Regions from separate parts of the Agromyces sp. CCNWLW203 genome, predicted to be linked through region 3. Evidence: predicted binding sites of a transcription regulator. Region 3 holds the regulator's gene; each other region holds the start of a gene.
What was found. Region 3 encodes LexA, which represses DNA repair genes until DNA is damaged. Its sites were predicted from a motif close to TCGAACANNTGTTCGA; they were not measured.
Positions count from the first base shown of each region.

Region 1: the regulator LexA is predicted to act here: its motif matches at 1,801-1,816, upstream of VPH61_RS17170 (HNH endonuclease signature motif containing protein).
Region 2: the regulator LexA is predicted to act here: its motif matches at 3,048-3,063, upstream of VPH61_RS02970 (HNH endonuclease signature motif containing protein).

Region 1 is NZ_JAZHYX010000008.1:121,884-127,430, reverse strand. It holds gene VPH61_RS17180 (hypothetical protein) at 1-216, opposite strand, end outside; gene glsA (glutaminase A) at 451-1,677, opposite strand; gene VPH61_RS17170 (HNH endonuclease signature motif containing protein) at 1,892-3,481, shown strand; gene VPH61_RS17165 (hypothetical protein) at 3,644-4,252, opposite strand; gene VPH61_RS17160 (sensor histidine kinase) at 4,401-5,547, shown strand, end outside.
Region 2 is NZ_JAZHYX010000001.1:647,172-652,718, forward strand. It holds gene VPH61_RS02960 (ATP-binding protein) at 1-704, shown strand, start outside; gene VPH61_RS02965 (response regulator transcription factor) at 701-1,420, shown strand; gene VPH61_RS02970 (HNH endonuclease signature motif containing protein) at 1,454-3,016, opposite strand; gene VPH61_RS02975 (hypothetical protein) at 3,128-3,769, opposite strand; gene rlmC (23S rRNA (uracil(747)-C(5))-methyltransferase RlmC) at 3,803-4,927, shown strand; gene VPH61_RS02985 (hypothetical protein) at 5,015-5,266, shown strand; gene proC (pyrroline-5-carboxylate reductase) at 5,349-5,547, opposite strand, start outside.
Region 3 is NZ_JAZHYX010000004.1:29,155-34,701, forward strand. It holds gene hisH (imidazole glycerol phosphate synthase subunit HisH) at 88-726, opposite strand; gene hisB (imidazoleglycerol-phosphate dehydratase HisB) at 723-1,337, opposite strand; gene VPH61_RS10450 (histidinol-phosphate transaminase) at 1,334-2,425, opposite strand; gene VPH61_RS10455 (LysM peptidoglycan-binding domain-containing protein) at 2,469-2,879, opposite strand; gene lexA (transcriptional repressor LexA) at 3,146-3,823, shown strand; gene VPH61_RS10465 (alpha/beta fold hydrolase) at 3,860-4,627, opposite strand; gene metE (5-methyltetrahydropteroyltriglutamate--homocysteine S-methyltransferase) at 4,713-5,547, opposite strand, start outside.

The DNA.
Region 1 (5,547 bases), on a different contig from region 3:
GACGCCCGGGTCGCCGCCGTCGAGACCGCCGTCGGTGGACTCGCTGAGCGGCGCCGCCTCGCCGTCGGGCGTCTGCGTCGGATCCTTCGTCTCGCCGTCGTCCTTGCGCGGCTCCTCCGCGCCGGTCTCGTCGGCGCGGAGCTCATCGTCGGGTCGTCGGGGGCCGGTCGCCTTCGTCGGCTCGTAGGGCTGGCCGGAAACGGTCGAGTCGGTCATCGCTCGCTCCTTCGCGCATCAGTGCCGGCGAGGTCTCGTCGGGTCGCTCGGCCATGCCAGCCTCTCGCGATCGGCCGCGGGCGCGGAAGGGGTTGACACCCGACGTGCGGCGTCGATCGGGTACCGCCGGTGCGTGCCCGTGTTCAGCCCGGGCGGCATGCGGCCGCCATGCAGCATCCGCTTGCTCACTCGTGGTGCAGCCGCCGCGCGGCATCCGCTCGGTTGTTCGACCGCTCACTCGTCGTGCAGCCGCAGCACGCCCTCCGGATCGCGCACGACGACGCGGGCGCGCCCGTCGGGCCCGGCTCCCACGAGCGCGGGCGCCGCGGCGAACACGCGCTTCGAGCCCTCGCCGACTCGGGTCACCTCGGAGAAGTCGAGCACGAGGCATCCGTCACCGCCGACGAAGGGGGAGAGACGCGTGAGCACCTCCTCGGCGCCGGCGAAGAAGATCTCGCCCCGCAGCCTCGCGACGGTGTCGTCGCCCTCGCGTTCGAGCGAGGCGATCGGCGACAGCGGCGCCCCGTGGTGCTGCAGCATGTGCAGGCCGTGCCGCTCCGAGAGCAGCTCGAGGGTGGCCACCCCGCGGGTGCTGTTGCCGCGCGCGTCGAGGCGCGGGCTGAAGGTGCCGATGCCGAACTGGCCGGGCTGCACCGCCGCGATGCCGCCGCCGACGCCACTCTTCGCCGGCAGGCCGACGCGCACGAGCCAGTCGCCCGACGCGTCGTACATGCCGCAGCTCGTCATGACGGCCATGGTCCAGCGTGCGGCGTCTTCACTGATGACGCGGTCGTCGGTCACGGGGTTCACGCCGCCCGTCGCAAGCGTCGCCGCCATGATCGCGAGGTCGCGCGCGTTGACGGTCAGCGAGCACTGGCGGAAGTACGCGGTCGTCGCGACATCCGCCGTCGAAGCGAGCGTGCCGGCCGAGCGGGTCAGGTAGGCGAGCGCGCGATTGCGATCGCCGGTGGATGCCTCGGACGAGAACACGTCGTCGTCGACCGCGAGGTCGCGGCCCGCGAACTTGCCGAGGCCGGCCTGCACGAGGGCGAACTTCTCGTCGGCCGTGTCGCCCGGCATGAGCGAGGTCGTCACGATGGCGCCCGCATTGATCATCGGGTTCAGCGGGCGACCGGATGCCGCCTCCAGACTGATCGCGTTGAACGGCTCGCCGCTCGGTTCGAGGCCGACATGGCGGGTCACCTCGACGAGGCCGAGGGCATCGACCGCGAGCGCGAAGACGAAGGGCTTGGACACCGACTGGATCGTGAACTCGGCGTCGCAGTCGCCCGCCTCGTGCACGACGCCGTGGGTGCTCGCGAGTGCGGCGCCGAGCTGGTCGGGGTCGACGGTCGCGAGCTCGGGAATGTAGCTCGCGACCTCGCCGTCGTCGCGTGGGCGCACGTCATGGAGCACGGATTCGAGCATGCGTCGAACGGGATCCCGGAGTTCCGCGGCCATGGGGTCAGCCTAGGGGTGGGGTGGTTCTGCCGCCGTGAACGTTGGCGGATTCATGTGCAGAGTCTCGGCCGTGCCCTCCCTGATGTCCGTGTGATGAGCCCACTCGAGATGCCATCGTGTAGATCGTATCTTTGTTCGAATCTATGGTGTTATCGGCTTCTCCACAATCGAATCTTTCTCTTCCCTTGCCGTCCTCCACATGGGAGAATGAAGCATGAACGATTCGCCCAGAGCACTCCAGTCGCTGGAGGGTCTGTATGCGAATCTGACGGAGGCGTGGTCGGGCGCCCTCATGGCCGAATCGCGCGAGGTCGGCTCCGATGTCCGGGTCATGAGCGACGACGGTCTGGTGCGCGCGACCGAGGCGCTCGCGCGGCTGCAGCGCAGTGTGCAGGTGCTGCAGGCACGATGCGCCGCCGAACTGGCAGGGCGGTCGCGAACGGGCGACGAGTCCGACGTGGCGAAGAAGCACGGGTTCGCCACGGCCGAGCGGCTGATCGTCCAGGCGACCGGCGGTCGGTATGCGGATGCCGCGCGGCTCGTCTCCATCGGCGAGGCCACCTCCGGGCGGCGATCGTTCACGGGCGAGGTGCTACCGGCCCGCCATCCTCATCTGGCGACGGCGTTCGAGTCGGGCGCGGTGAGCATCGATGCCGCCGATCTGATCCGTCGATTCCTCGACCGCGTCGCCATTCGTGCCGATCGCGACGACCTCGGTGATGCAGAGGTACTCCTCGTCGAGCGGGCGCCCGTCGTCGGCGTCGAAGGCACGCAGCGTCTCATCCGGCAGCTCGAGGCGCATCTCGATCCCGACGGGGTGAAGCCGCGCGAAGACGAACTGCGCAGCGCCCGGTCGCTGAAGATCTGGCAAGACGCTGCCGGCATGATCAACCTCCGCGGCGCATTCGACCCGGCGAGCGGTGCTCCGATCAAGCTGGCGATCGAGACGCTCGTCGGCGCCGAGCTGCACGCCGCGCGCGACGCTCGCTCCGGGTTCGGCGCGAAGGCTTCCGGCGCCGCCGGCTCCGATGCAGCCGCCGCGGACGCGACGACCGGTCAGGCAGCTGATGCAGGGTCGGTCGGCGCTGGGCCGGATGGTGCTGGGTCGGCCGACGCATCCCGAGGCGACGGCGTGCTCGCCGAAGACCGCTCGATCGCGCAGATGAATGCCGATGCGCTCGCCGACATCGCGTGGCTGTCGCTGTCGAGCGCTGACGCCCCTCCGGCGCTGAGAGCGGTGACGGTCATCGCGCGCGTCGACGGTGACGACCTCGCGTCCGGCACGGGGCACGCGACGATCGACGGCGTCGAGCACCCGGTCTCCACCGAGACGGTGCGCGAGTGGGCGATGTCCGCTGGAATCTCGCCGCTCTACCTCGCCGAAGGCTCCGAGCGAGTGCAGCTCGGGCGATCGCGTCGACTCTTCAGCTCTGCTCAGAAGGCGGTGCTCGTCGCTCGCGACGGTGGCTGCGCCTGGCCCGGGTGCCAGCGGCCTCCCTCGCACACGCAAGCGCACCACATCCGCTGGTGGAAGCGAGATGAGGGCCCGACCGACCTCGAGAACGGCATCATGCTGTGCGCCCACCATCATCATCGGGTGCATGACGACGGGTGGAAGATCGAAATCAGAGACGATCGCAGCTGGTTCATCCCACCCGTGCATCCGGACCCCCATCAGGTTCCCCGGGCGGGCAACACGGCGCCCGAGCACCTGGCGCGCGAACATCTGGCGGCGGGCCGTCGCGCCCGCCGTGCAGGGCGAAGGGTGAGCATCCCCGCTGCGAGCGCCGCGCCTGCGGCGTGAGTGCGTTGGCGTGAGCGCCTTGGGGAGTTGGCGAGCAGCCCGAGCCCGAGCCCGAGCCCGAGCTCGAGCGCGAGCTACGCGCCGAGCGCGGCCGTGCCGTGGCCGGGCATCGGCGTCGAGGCCGACGGCGGGATGACGTCGACCTCGAGCAGCCCGCACCGCTCAGCGCGAGAGCGAGACGCCGAGGCTGGCGAGCACGCCGAACACGACGCCCCAGAGCACGATCGAGATGATCTGCCAGAAGATGACGGCGTTGCGATTCGCACCGAACGAGACCATCGCGGCCGAGGTGATCTGGCTCGGCAGGAAGGTCTGGCCGATGATGCTGACACCCGCGACGCCGTACTTGTCGAACATACGACGCAGCCTCTCGCGGCGCGGCGACTCGGCGGGCTCGGCGAACTCGGCGGGCTCGGCAGGCCGGGCAGGCCGGGCGGGCGCAGCGCCGACGGCCGCTCCGGATCCGGTCCCGCCGGTTCCGGCCGCAGCCCCGACGGCGACCGGCTCGCTCCGCGCCGCCGTGCCGCGCGCCGTCTTGCCGGAGACGACCTTGCCGCGCACCCCGTGCGCCGTCATCACGAAGATGAGCATCGAGATGACGTTGCCGATCACGGCGACGCCGATCGCGACCGGGGTCGGCAGCCCGATCAGCACTCCGACGACCGAGCCGAAGTACGACTCCACGAACGGGATCGCCGAGATCAGCATCACCCCGAACCATTGGAGGAACGAGGGGAGGGAAGTGGTGAAGTCCTGCAGGGCGTCGATCACGACGAGTCCTTTCGTAGGGAGAGCGGAGGAGCTGTTGGTTCAATCCTTCGCCGCCGGGCCCGATGGCGGCAGTGCCGCGGTGTCAGGTGAACCCGTGGGATTCCGCACGCCGGGGCATGACAAATGTCACTGGCCTAGGCTCGAATCCATGCCTGCCGAACCCGCCCGCAGTGTGCAGACCACCTGGCTGTACACGCTCGGGTCGATCGTCTTCTTCTTCGGGTTCCTCGACCTGATCGTCACGTTGTCGATGCTCGAGGCGTTCATGCGCACGGATGACACGGTGACGGCCGTGCTCGTCGTCCTGCTGCTCATCGCGTCGGCGACGCAGCTGCGCTACTGCTGGTTCCTGCGCGTCGGTCGAAGCGGCGGCCTGCCGAACCCGTGGTGGACGGCGGCACTCCTCGCCCCGGCCGTGATCGTCTGGGTGGTCGGGCTCTTCTCGCAGGCGGATGCGCTCGTGGCCGCGGTGCCGCTCTGGGCTGCGGCGTCGCTCGTCGCCTGCCTGCTGCCGAAGCCGCAGCGCCGGCTCGTGCTGGTCGCCGGGCTCGTCACGCTCATCGCGCACCCGATGCTCGCCACCGCCCTGACGGGCGAGTCGTTCGACTTCGGCCGCACCTCGGACTCGTGGATGATTGCCATCTTCTCGGCGATGTTGCCGATCATGCTGCTCACGAGCATGTGGTGGTGGGAGGTGGTCGTGCAGCTCGACCGGCACCGTCGCACCGCCGCCGAGCTCGCGGTGACGCAGGAGCGGTTGCGCTTCGCCTCCGACCTGCACGACATCCAGGGCCACCACCTGCAGGTCATCTCGCTGAAGTCGGAGCTCGCCGAGCGCATGCTCGAGATCGACCCGGCCGCCGCGCGCGAGCTCGTGCACGAAACCCGCCTCATCGCGAAGCAGGCGCTCGAAGAGACGCGCTCGCTCGTCGCCGGCTACCGGCACGTCGCCTTCGACGACGAGCTCGAGAACGCCCGCGAGGTGCTCGCTGCATCGGGCGCCGAGTGCGCGCTGCGCCTGGGCCCGCTGCCGTCGGATGCCGCGGCGCAGAGCGCGCTCGCCTCGGTCGTGCGCGAGGCGACGACGAACATCCTGCGGCACAGCGAGGCAACCAGCGTGACGATCGAACTGACGACCACGAGCGACCGCGTCGAGCTCACGATCGTCAACGACGGCGTGACGGCGGCATCGCCCGGCACCGCAGGTGCCGGCACGGCCACCGACACCGACACCACCCCGCGTGCGCACGGCTCGGGGCTCGCGGGCCTGCGAGAGCGACTCGCCGCCGTGGGCG
Region 2 (5,547 bases), on a different contig from region 3:
TGCTCGCGGCCGTCGGGCACGATCTGCGGCGCCCGCTCACCTCGGCGTCGGCGGCAGTGAGCGCCCTGCGCTCGCACGAGGTCGAGCTGCCCGCCGCCGAGCGCGACGAGCTGCTCGCGACCGCCTCCGAGAGCCTCGACGCACTCGCCGAGCTCGTCACGAACCTGCTCGACGTGAGCCGGGTGCAGGCCGGGGCGCTCGCCGTCACCCTCGCCCCCACCGAGGTCGCGGACGTCGTGCTGCCCGCGCTCGACGAGCTCGCGCTCGGCCCCGCCGACGTGGAGCTCGACCTCGCCGACGACCTGGCCCCCGTGCTCGCCGACGGTGTGCTGCTGCAGCGTGTCGTCGTGAACCTGCTCGCGAACGCCGTGCGCCACAGCCCCGACGGCGAGCGCGTTCGGCTCGCCGCGAGTTCGTTCCAGGGCCGCACCGAACTGCGCGTCGTCGATCGTGGGCCCGGCATTCCTGCCGAACGCCGCGACGAGGTGTTCACGCCGTTCCAGCGCCTCGGCGACACCGACAACGACACGGGCCTCGGGCTCGGGCTCGCGCTGTCGAAGGGCTTCGTCGAGGGCATGGACGGCACGCTCGACGTCGAGGACACCCCCGGCGGCGGCCTGACCATGGTCGTCACGCTGCCTTCCGCCGGGATACCGACCACGACCACTTCGACAACCACCACCCCCACCGAGGAGCTGCGATGAGGATCCTCCTCGCCGATGACGACGACCAGCTGCAGCGGGCGCTGCGCATCACGCTCGCCGCGCGCGGCTACGAGGTCGTCGCTGCTCGCGACGGTGCCGAGGCGATCGACCTGGCGGCGAACGCGCACCCCGACCTGATCCTCCTCGACCTCGGCATGCCCCGCGTCGACGGCCTCGACGTCATCCGCGCGGTGCGCGCATGGTCGAAGGTGCCGATCCTCGTGCTCTCGGGTCGCACCGACTCCGCCGAGAAGGTCGACGCCCTCGATGCCGGCGCCGACGACTACGTGACGAAGCCCTTCGCGATGGACGAGCTGCTCGCCCGCATCCGAGCCCGCGCCCGGTCGACGAGCGGCGACGCGGATGCCTCGGCGTACGCGATCGGCGCCCTCACGGTCGACCTGGCCGCGAAGACCATCAGGTCGACGGATGCCTCGGGGCACGCGACATCCGTACGCCTGACGCCGACGGAGTGGCGCCTGCTCGAGTTGTTCCTCAAGAACCCGGGAAAGCTGCTCACCCGGCAGATGCTGCTGAGCGAGGTGTGGGGGCCGTTCCACGCGAACGATGCCGGATACCTGCGTCTCTACGTCGCCCAGTTGCGGCGCAAGCTCGAGCCGACGCCGTCGGAGCCGCGGTTCTTCCTCACCGAGCCCGGCATGGGCTACCGCTTCGAGCCGGGTGCCGCCGAGGCCGCATCACCGCCGGTCGAGTAGCCACGAAGGAGCGTCTCGAGACCCGGCTCGGGTTCAGGCAGCCGACACCCGCGCGACGGATGCGGCCGCCACGGCAGCTCTCGGCATCGTCGGCAGTCGTCGATTGCCGGGGCGCGGTCGCTGCTGCGGGTCGAGATGCACCGGTGGCGTGAACCACGTCTGCGCATCGCGCACCGTGATGATCCACCCGTCGTCATGTACTCGGTGATGATGATGCGAACACAGCATGATGCCGTTGCCGAGGTCAGTGCGGCCGCGATGCCGCTTCCACCACCGGATGTGATGCGCCTGCGTATGCGATGGCGGACGGTTGCATGACGGCCAGGCGCAACCGCCGTCTCGCTCGACGAGGGCGAGCTTCTGCGCAGGCGTGAAGAGCCGGGCGGCTCGGCCGAGTTCGAGCGGCTCGGAACGGTGACCGAGCAGCAGCGGGCTGATGCCGGCCGACATCGCCAGCTCTCGCACCGTTGCGACCGAGATGGGCTGGTCGATGCCGTCGATCGTGCCGTGCCCGCGACCGTCGGCCAGCGCCCCTGCGTCGATGCGCGCGACCACCGTCGTCTGTCTGAGCGCCGCGGGCGCCTGCTTCGCCCCGAGCGAGAGGCGAGCAATGTCGGCGAGCGCGTCGGCGTTCATCTGCGCGATCGTGCGCTGCTCGTCGAAGATCGCATCGGGCCCGCCGATCGTGCCGGACTCGTCGATCGCATCGAGCACGCCGGCGCGCGCGGGCACACCGCCCGCGGAATTCGCGCCACCGGCGCCGACGCCGATGCCGACGCCGTCAGCATCGCACTCGCTTTCGGCCACCGCGCCGAAGCCGCGCTTCGCGTCGCGTGCCCGGTGCAGCTCGGCACCGACGAGCGCCTCGACGGCCAGCTTGATCGGAGCGCCGTTCACCGGGTCGAACGCGCCCTGCAGCTGGATCATGCCGGCGCGGTCCTCCCAGATGCGCAGCCCGCGCTGCGAACGCAGCTCGTCTTCGCGGGGCTTGACACCGTCGGGATCGAGTCGCGCCTGCAGTTGCTTGATCAGCCGCGTGAGCCCGTCGACCCCGACGGTCGGCGCACGTTCGACCAGCAGCAGTTCGGCCTCGTCCACCTGCTGCCGATCGGCACGGGGGGCCACCCCGTCGAGGAATCGGCGGATCGTCTCGGCTGCATCGACGCACAGCGAGCCGGACTCGAGGCCGGCGGCCAGATGCGGGTGCCGCGGTGGCAGCGCCTGACCGGTGAACGACGCCCGCGGAGCGGTCGCCTCGCCCACCGCCACGAGCTTGGCGGCGTCGCTGAACCGGCCGCCGGTGGCTGACGCGATGAGCCGCTCTGCCGAGGAGAACCCGTGCCTGCGAGCAACATCATCTTCACCGCCCGAGCGCGAACGACTCGCGAGCTCGGCAGCGCACTTCGCCTGGAGCGACTGCACGCGACGCGCCAACTCGGCGAGCGACTCGGTCACGCGAACCAGCCCATCGCCGCTCATGGCCGCCACATCGGCAATCGAATCGGTCGATGGTCGAAGCAGCGCGCCCGCCCAGATCTCATCGGCGAGATCGCACGCGACTCTCAGGTCTGAGAGTGCTGCGCTGGCTTCGGGCATGGCTTCATTCTAGCGAAAATCGGCGCTGGAATCGAACAAATGTTCGAATGAATCGGCGAATGATCGGCGACGCGTGAGGCAGGCAAGGCAGGCAGCACGAACCCAGTCGAGCTAGTCGAGACGTTCGAGCCGTTCGAGCCGTTCGAGCCACCCCGCAGCCGTGGCACCGTCGAACGGCGCCTCGCGCCCGCGCACCGCTCCCAGCACGGCGTCGGCATCGGCTCGAACGCGCGCCACCAACTCGGGCGGGTATCCGAACTCCATCGCGTGCTGGGCGAACTCGTCCTCGTCGTCGATGAATGCCGGCGACCCGGCGCGCTCCACGATGTCGAGATCGAGGTCGACGTAGGAGACCGTCCAGCCCGGCGACCCGGGCGGCCCCGGCGCCACGGCCGAACCCGGCAACCCCGGCGCACCCGGCAACCCCGGCGACCCCGCTACCCCCGCGGCATCCGCTCGCCACTCGGGAACCGTCGCGAGGTCGACGTAGGTGCCGAGCCCCCGCGGATGCTCCGCGTTGAAGCCGGCCGCCCAGCCCGCGCGCGGGAAGAGCGACACCGAGTCCCACGTCGCGGTGAAGGCATGGCCAGGCCGGGCGAACCGGGTGCCGGCCGGGAATCCGACCCAGTCGCCGTGCTCATCGGCACCGAGCCAGCGGCCGTCGAACTCCCAGTGCGGCTGCCCGAGCCACTTCGTCGCGCGAACCCGCACGAGATCTCCGGGGGCACGGGGGCGGTCGTCGGCGGCGCTCACCCGACCACCGTATCCGCGCCTACGCTGGAACCCGTGGACTGCTCCTACTTCGACGCCGGGCGTTGCACCTCGTGCTCGCTCATGGGGCAGCCCTACGAGCGGCAGCTCGCCGACAAGCAGCGGCACGCCGAAGACCTCCTGCGCGCGCACACGGGCCTCGACTGGCTGGCCCCGATCGGCAGCCGCGAAGGCGGCTACCGCAACAAGGCGAAGATGGTGATCGGCGGCACGACGGCGGCCCCGACGATCGGCATCCTCGACGCCGACGGCCACGGCATCGACCTCGAGGCGTGCGGCATCTGCTCCCCCGGCCACCGGGCGGCGTTCCCGGTGATCGCGGCGTTCATCACGCGCGCCGGTCTCACGCCCTACGACGTGCCGAGCCGCACGGGCGAGCTCAAGCACCTGATCCTCACCGAGTCGCCCGACGGCGAGCTCATGATCCGCTTCGTGGTGCGTTCGACCGAGCCGGTCGGGCGCATCCGCAAGCACCTGCCGTGGCTCCTCGCCGAGCTGCCGAATGCGCGCGTCGTCACCGCGAACGTGCTTCCCGAGCACAAGGCCGTGCTCGAGGGCGAGCACGAGATCGTCTTCACCGAGGCCTCCACGCTGCCGATGCGCCTCGGCGACGTGACGATGCACCTGCGCCCGCAGAGCTTCTTCCAGACCAACACCGAGATCGCCGAGGCGCTCTACGTCGAGGCGCGCGACTGGGTGCGGGCGCTCGCGCCCGATTCGGCATGGGATCTCTACTCGGGCGTCGGCGGCTTCGCCCTCCACATCGCGGATGCCGCGGCATCCGTCACCGGCATCGAGACGAGCGTCGAGGCCGTCGCGAGCGCCGAGCTGAGCCGAACGGATGCCGCGCTCTCGCGCGTGCGGTTCGAGGCCGGCGACGCCACCGCCTTCGCCCTGGGAGCAGACACGGCGCCCGATCTCGTGATCGTGAACCCGCCCCGTCGGGGCATCGGCCGTGAGCTGAGCGGATGGCTCGAGGCATCCGCTGTTCGTCACGTGCTGTACTCGAGCTGCAACGCGGCCTCGCTCGCGCGCGACCTCGAGGCGATGCCGTCGCTGCGGCCGGTGCGCGGCCGCGTGTTCGACATGTTCCCGCAGACGACGCACTTCGAGGTCATGGTGCTGCTCGAACGGGTCTGAAGCGGGGTCTGAGTCGGGAAAACCGGCCCGGTTCAGGCATTTCCGTGCGCGTGGGCTATACTGGCAGGTCACGCCGAAGGAGGCGACATGAAGAGGATCCCTACATTCCTCGCGACGATGGTCGTCGCGACCTGGCTGTTCATGATCGGCTTCGCCGCCGGTTTCGAGAGTGAACTCGCCGCCCACCCGACGCTCACCCGTGAGCACCCCGACGCATTGGTCGCCGGTCTCACGATGGGCGCCAGCGCCGTCGGCGCGATGCTGGTGATCGTCGCCAGCGTGCGCGTCGCGAAGATGCTCGTCAGGGCTCGCTCTGGCAAGGCGCACGCCGCGCTGTAGCGCCGGTGGCCTGGGCGCCGTCTCGAGCTCCGAAGCGCGTTCCGAGACGGCGCCCTGCACTCCGCCGCTCGAACGTGCCTGCTCAGGCGCCCGCTGCGAGCTCGCGCGCGCGGGCGAGCGCGGCATCGGTGGCGCGGTCGAAGATCTGCTTGAACCCGGCCTCCTCGAGCACGGCGACGGCGCGCTCGGTCGTGCCCTTCGGGCTCGTCACTCGTCGGCGCAGCTCAGCGGGGCCGTCGTCTGAGGCGGCGAGCAGCTCGCTCGCACCGCGGAACGTTCCC
Region 3 (5,547 bases):
CATCGCGGTCGCGCCTTGCGAGTCGGCACAGTCACAGCATCCTAGTCCGACCTCGTCGGAGCGGCGTGCACGTGACGTTCGAGCGGCTCAGCCGAGGGTGCCGAGCCAGTTCGCGAGCAGCCGGATGCCCGCCTCGGCCGACTTCTCGGGGTGGAACTGGGTCGCCGTCAACGGGCCGTTCTCGACGGCGGCGAGGAATCGGCCGCCGTGCTCGGCCCACGTCAGCTTCGGCGCCGGGAACGGCGGCTCGACGTCGAGCAGCCACTGCTGCGCGGCGAACGAGTGCACGAAGTAGAAGCGCTCCTCTTCGATGCCGGCGAAGAGCGCAGAGCCCTCACCGGCCTCGGCGGTGTTCCAGCCCATGTGCGGCAGCACCGGGGCCGGCAGCTCGGTGACCGTGCCGGGCCATTCGCCGAGGCCCTCGGTGTCGACGCCGCGCTCCACGCCGCGCTCGAAGAGCACCTGCATGCCCACGCAGATGCCGAGCACCGGGCGCCCGCCCGCCAGACGGCGATCGATGATCTCGCCGCCGCGCACCGCGTGCAGCTGGTCCATGACGGCCTTGAAGGCGCCGACGCCGGGCACGAGCAGCCCGTCGGCCTCGAGGGCGGCGGTGCGGTCGGCCGTCACCGTGACTTCGGCGCCCGCGTGCTCGAGCGCCTTCGCGGCCGAGTGCACGTTGCCCGAACCGTAGTCGAGCACGACGACACGAGGGCTGCGCGTCACAGCGCGCCCTTGGTCGAGGGCACGCCCGACACGAGCGGGTCGAACGCCTTGGCCTGGCGGAACGCGCGCGCGAACGCCTTGAACTCCGCTTCGGCGATGTGGTGCGGGTCACGGCCGCCGAGCACGGTCACGTGCACGGTGAGCGCCGCGTTGTAGGCGATCGCCTCGAACACGTGCCGCACCATCGAACCCGTGAAGTGACCGCCGATGAGGTGGTATTCGAAGCCGACGGGCTCGCCCGAGTGCACGAGGAACGGCCGGCCCGAGATGTCGACGACCGCCTGCGCGAGCGCCTCGTCGAGCGGTACGAGCGCGTCGCCGTAGCGGGAGATGCCGCGCTTGTCGCCGAGCGCCTGCTTGATGGCCTGCCCGAGCACGATGCCGACGTCTTCGACCGTGTGGTGCACGTCGATCTCGAGGTCGCCGCTCGCGCGCACGGTCAGGTCGGTGAGCGAGTGCTTCGCGAACGCCGTGAGCAGGTGGTCGTAGAACGGAACACCGGTCTCGATGTCGCTCGAACCCGTGCCGTCGAGGTCGATCGAGAGGTCGATGCTGGATTCGCTCGTCTCGCGCTGCACCCGGGCAGTGCGCGAAGGGCTCGATGCGGTCATGAGGCAATCCTATTCGGGGCTGACACGGCGATCGCTTCGAGGAAGGCGGTGGTCTCGGCCTCGGTGCCCGCCGTGACGCGCAGGTGACCGGGAATGCCGATCTCCCTGATCAGGATGCCGCGTGCGAGCAGTTGTTCGAACACGGCGTGCGGGTCGTCGACGCCGCCGAAGAGCACGAAGTTCGAGCCGCTGCAATAGGGAGTGAAACCGAGCCGGGCCAGCTCGTCCGAAATGCGCTCGCGCTGCCCGCGGATCTCGTCGACCATCGCGAGCATCTCGCCGGAGTGGGCGAGCGCACCGAGCGCCGCCGCCTGCGTCAGCGCCGACAGGTGGTACGGCAAACGCACGAGTCGGAGCGCGTCGATCGCAGCGGGGTCGGCCGCGAGATAGCCGACGCGGGCGCCGGCGAACGCGAAGGCCTTGCTCATCGTGCGCGAGACGAGGAGTCGCGGCCGACCCTCGAGCAGCGTGAGCGCGCTCGGGGTGCCCGGGTCGGCGAATTCGAAGTACGCCTCGTCGACGACGACGATGCCGCGAGCGGCGTCGGACACCGCCTCGATCGTCTCGATCGAGAGCGGCGTGCCGGTCGGGTTGTTCGGGGCGCAGAGCAGCACGATGTCGGGGTCGTGCTCGCGCACCGCGGCGACAGCGGTCTCGGGGCTGAGTTCGAAATCGTCGTCACGGCCGGCCGTGATCCACTCGGTGCCGGTGCCCGAGGCGAGCAGTCCGTACATGGAGTAGGTCGGCGCGAAACCCAGCACCGATCGTCCCGGCCCGCCGTAGGCCTGCATGATGTGCTGCAGCACCTCGTTGGAGCCGTTCGCGGCCCAGATCTGATCGGGGTCGAGGCCGTGGCCGAGGTAGTCGGCGAGGGAGCGACGCAGCGCGGTGAACTCGCGGTCGGGGTAGCGATTGAGCGTCATGATGGCCGCGGCCACGCGGGCGACGATGTCGTGCGCCACGGCCTCGGGAATGGGATGCGTGTTCTCGTTGACGTTGAGCGCGACCGGCACGGCCTGCTGCGGCGCTCCGTACGGAGTGCGACCGCGGAGATCGTCGCGGATGGGGAGGTCTTCGAGACTCGTCACCCGTCAAGCCTAACGAGGCCCGCGGGCGTGTTTCAGCGGTGAGTCACGGAGCGAGCGGCAGTGCGAGTCGCTGCCCGGGCTCGACGACCGCGTCGTCGAGGCCGTTCAGTCGAACGATCTCGGCGATGACCTCGCGCACATCGCCGCTCGGGTCGAGCGTCTCGGCTATGCCCCACAGCGAGTCACCCTCGCCGACGGTGACGTATTCGAAGGTTGCGCCTGCGGAGTCGACGTCGGCCGCGGCGGCACCTGAGCCGAGCACGAGCACGAACGCCCAGATCACGAGCGGAAGCGCCGCGAGGCCGGTGAAGACGACGCGACCGCGCCGCGTCAGGCGAAGACGGGTGCGCACCACTGTGGTCTGTGCCGGGGCCTGCGCCTGCTGCGTCTGGTCGAAGCCGCGCGGAAGAGCCCGCGAGGGCTGGAAGCCGGTCGTTGCGATCACTGCGCTCATGTCACACCTCCTGTAGGAGTCGCATCCGGCCCTCGGCCGGGAGGACCGGATGCGAAACTCTGTTCCGAACATACATTCGAATTTCGAACATTGCAAGCATCGAACTCCGGAAACCCGCGGAAGCGGATCTCCGACACACTCGAACAGATGTTTGCCGCACGCACGCGAGACGGATACAGTTTCGAATGTCTGGAAGACAGTCGACCAGACACCACCGACATCCGGCCTCACGGCCGCTACGAGGGGCGGAGACGTTGAGCACCGACATCGACGACGTGCAGGCAGCAGGCAGGCCCCGCCGCCGCAAGAGTCTGAGCGCGAAGCAGATCGCCATCCTCGAGATGATCCAGCGCTCGGTCTCGAGCCGCGGCTACCCGCCGAGCATGCGCGAGATCGGCGACGCCGTCGGGCTCTCCTCGCTCTCGAGCGTGACCCACCAGCTCAATCAACTCGAGCTGGCCGGTTACCTGCGGCGCGATCCCAACCGCCCGCGTGCGCTCGAAGTGCTCATCGAACTGCCGGGCGTGACCGACCGACCGACAACCCAATCCGATCCCACGCCGGTCGGCGACGCGGCGATGGTTCCCCTCGTCGGGCGCATCGCGGCAGGTGTGCCGATCACGGCCGAGCAGCAGATCGACGAGGTCTTCCCGCTCCCCCGCCAGCTGGTCGGCAAGGGCGAGCTGTTCATGCTGAAGGTCTCCGGCGACTCCATGATCGACGCCGCGATCTGCGACGGCGACTGGGTCGTCGTGCGATCGCAGCGCACCGCCGAGAACGGCGAGATCGTCGCGGCGATGCTCGACGGCGAGGCCACCGTCAAGGTCTTCCGCCAGCGCGACGGCCACACCTGGCTGCTTCCCCGCAACAGCGCGTTCGAGCCGATCGTGGGCGACCACGCCGAGGTGCTCGGCAAGATCGTCGCGGTGCTGCGCGCGGTCTGACTCCCACGCCCCAGCGCGGCGAGCGGATGCCTCCCGCTACGCGGCGGAACGCGCCCCGACCGGCACGGGTTCCGGCGTCGCCGGCGAGAGGTCGCGGAGCCACCCGAGCACCGCATCCATGAATCCGGCGTGGTCGTCGCGGAAGACCGTGTGCCCGGTGCCCTGCACCGTTTCGACGGTCATGCCCTGGTGCCGCAGCTGACGCGCGACCTTCGCCGTGATGAGCAGGCTCTTCTCGGCGAGCACGACGAGCGTCGGCGCTACGAGCCGGGCGGGCGGCACGAGCGGCCGGGTGTCGGTGAAGCCGAGGATCGTGCGTTTGTCCCAGTCGCGCAGCGTCGCGAGTTCGATATCGACGTCGGCGGCGCTCCACTTCGGGTTCATGCGCACGAGTGCCGATCGCCTGGGCCGCGGCGCGATGGCGAAGAACGCCTTGAACGCCCAGCCCTTCACGCCCTTCGGGAACGAGAACGCGGGGTCGATGTAGATCGCGGCCCGCGGAGCGAGCCGGTCGGCCACGAGACTCGCGACGAGGCCGCCGAGCGAATGCCCCATGACGACGTCGGGCGGCCCGTCGAGCAGGGGCTCGAGCGTCTCGACGACGTCACTCGCCCAGGCCGCCGGCGAATAGCGCAGCGCTCGCGGGCTGCGGCCGTGGCCGGCGAGGTCGACGGCGAGCACGCGGAATCCCTGGGCCTCGAGCTCGGCGGTGACGCGATGCCAGGCGCGCGAGTCCGACATGATGCCGTGGATGAGGATCGCGGTGCGCGCACCCCCGCCGGATTCGTGGACCGCGAGTTGCATGCGTCGACCGTACGCGCCGCGCCTGTACATCACCCCGGCATGAGCCGAGCGGATGCCGCGAGCCGCGGCATCCGCTCGGTTGCTGCTAGCCCGCGAGCACCGGGGCGGCGCGCTCGGCCCGCACCGCGACGGTCGCCTCGACGATGTGCCGCAGCGACTCGACGGTCTCGTCGTACCCGCGGGTCTTCAGGCCGCAGTCGGGGTTGACCCAGAGTCGGTTCGCCGGGATCGCGCCCGCGGCCCGCTCGAGCAGCGCCTGCACCTCGGCGACACCGGGCACTCGGGGCGAGTGGATGTCGTAGACGCCCGGGCCGATGCCGTGGTCGAAGCCGCTCGTCTCGAGGTCGTCGACGACCTCCATGCGGCTGCGGGCCGCCTCGATCGAGGTGACGTCGGCGTCGAGGTTCTTGATCGCGTCGATGACGACGCCGAACTCCGAGTAGCAGAGGTGCGTGTGAACCTGCGTGCCGGGCTCGGCCCCGCCCGTCGCGAGGCGGAAGGAGCCGACCGACCAGTCGAGGTACGCGGGCTGGTCGGCGAGCTTCAGCGGCAGCAGCTCCCGCAGCGCGGGCTCGTCGACCTGGATGATGCGGATGCCCGCCGTCTCGAGGTCGGTGATCTCGTCGCGGAGCGCGAGTGCGACCTGCCGTGCGGTGTCGCCGAGCGGCTGGTCGTCGCGCACGAACGACCACGCGAGGATCGTGACCGGACCGGTCAGCATGCCCTTCATCGGTTGCTCGGTGAGCGACTGCGCGTAGCTCGACCACTCGACCGTCATCGGCGCGGGCCGCGAGACGTCGCCCCAGAGGATCGACGGCCGCGTGCAGCGCGAGCCGTACGACTGCACCCAGCCGTGTTTCGTCACCGCGAAGCCGTCGAGCAGCTCGGCGAAGTACTGCACCATGTCGTTACGCTCGGGC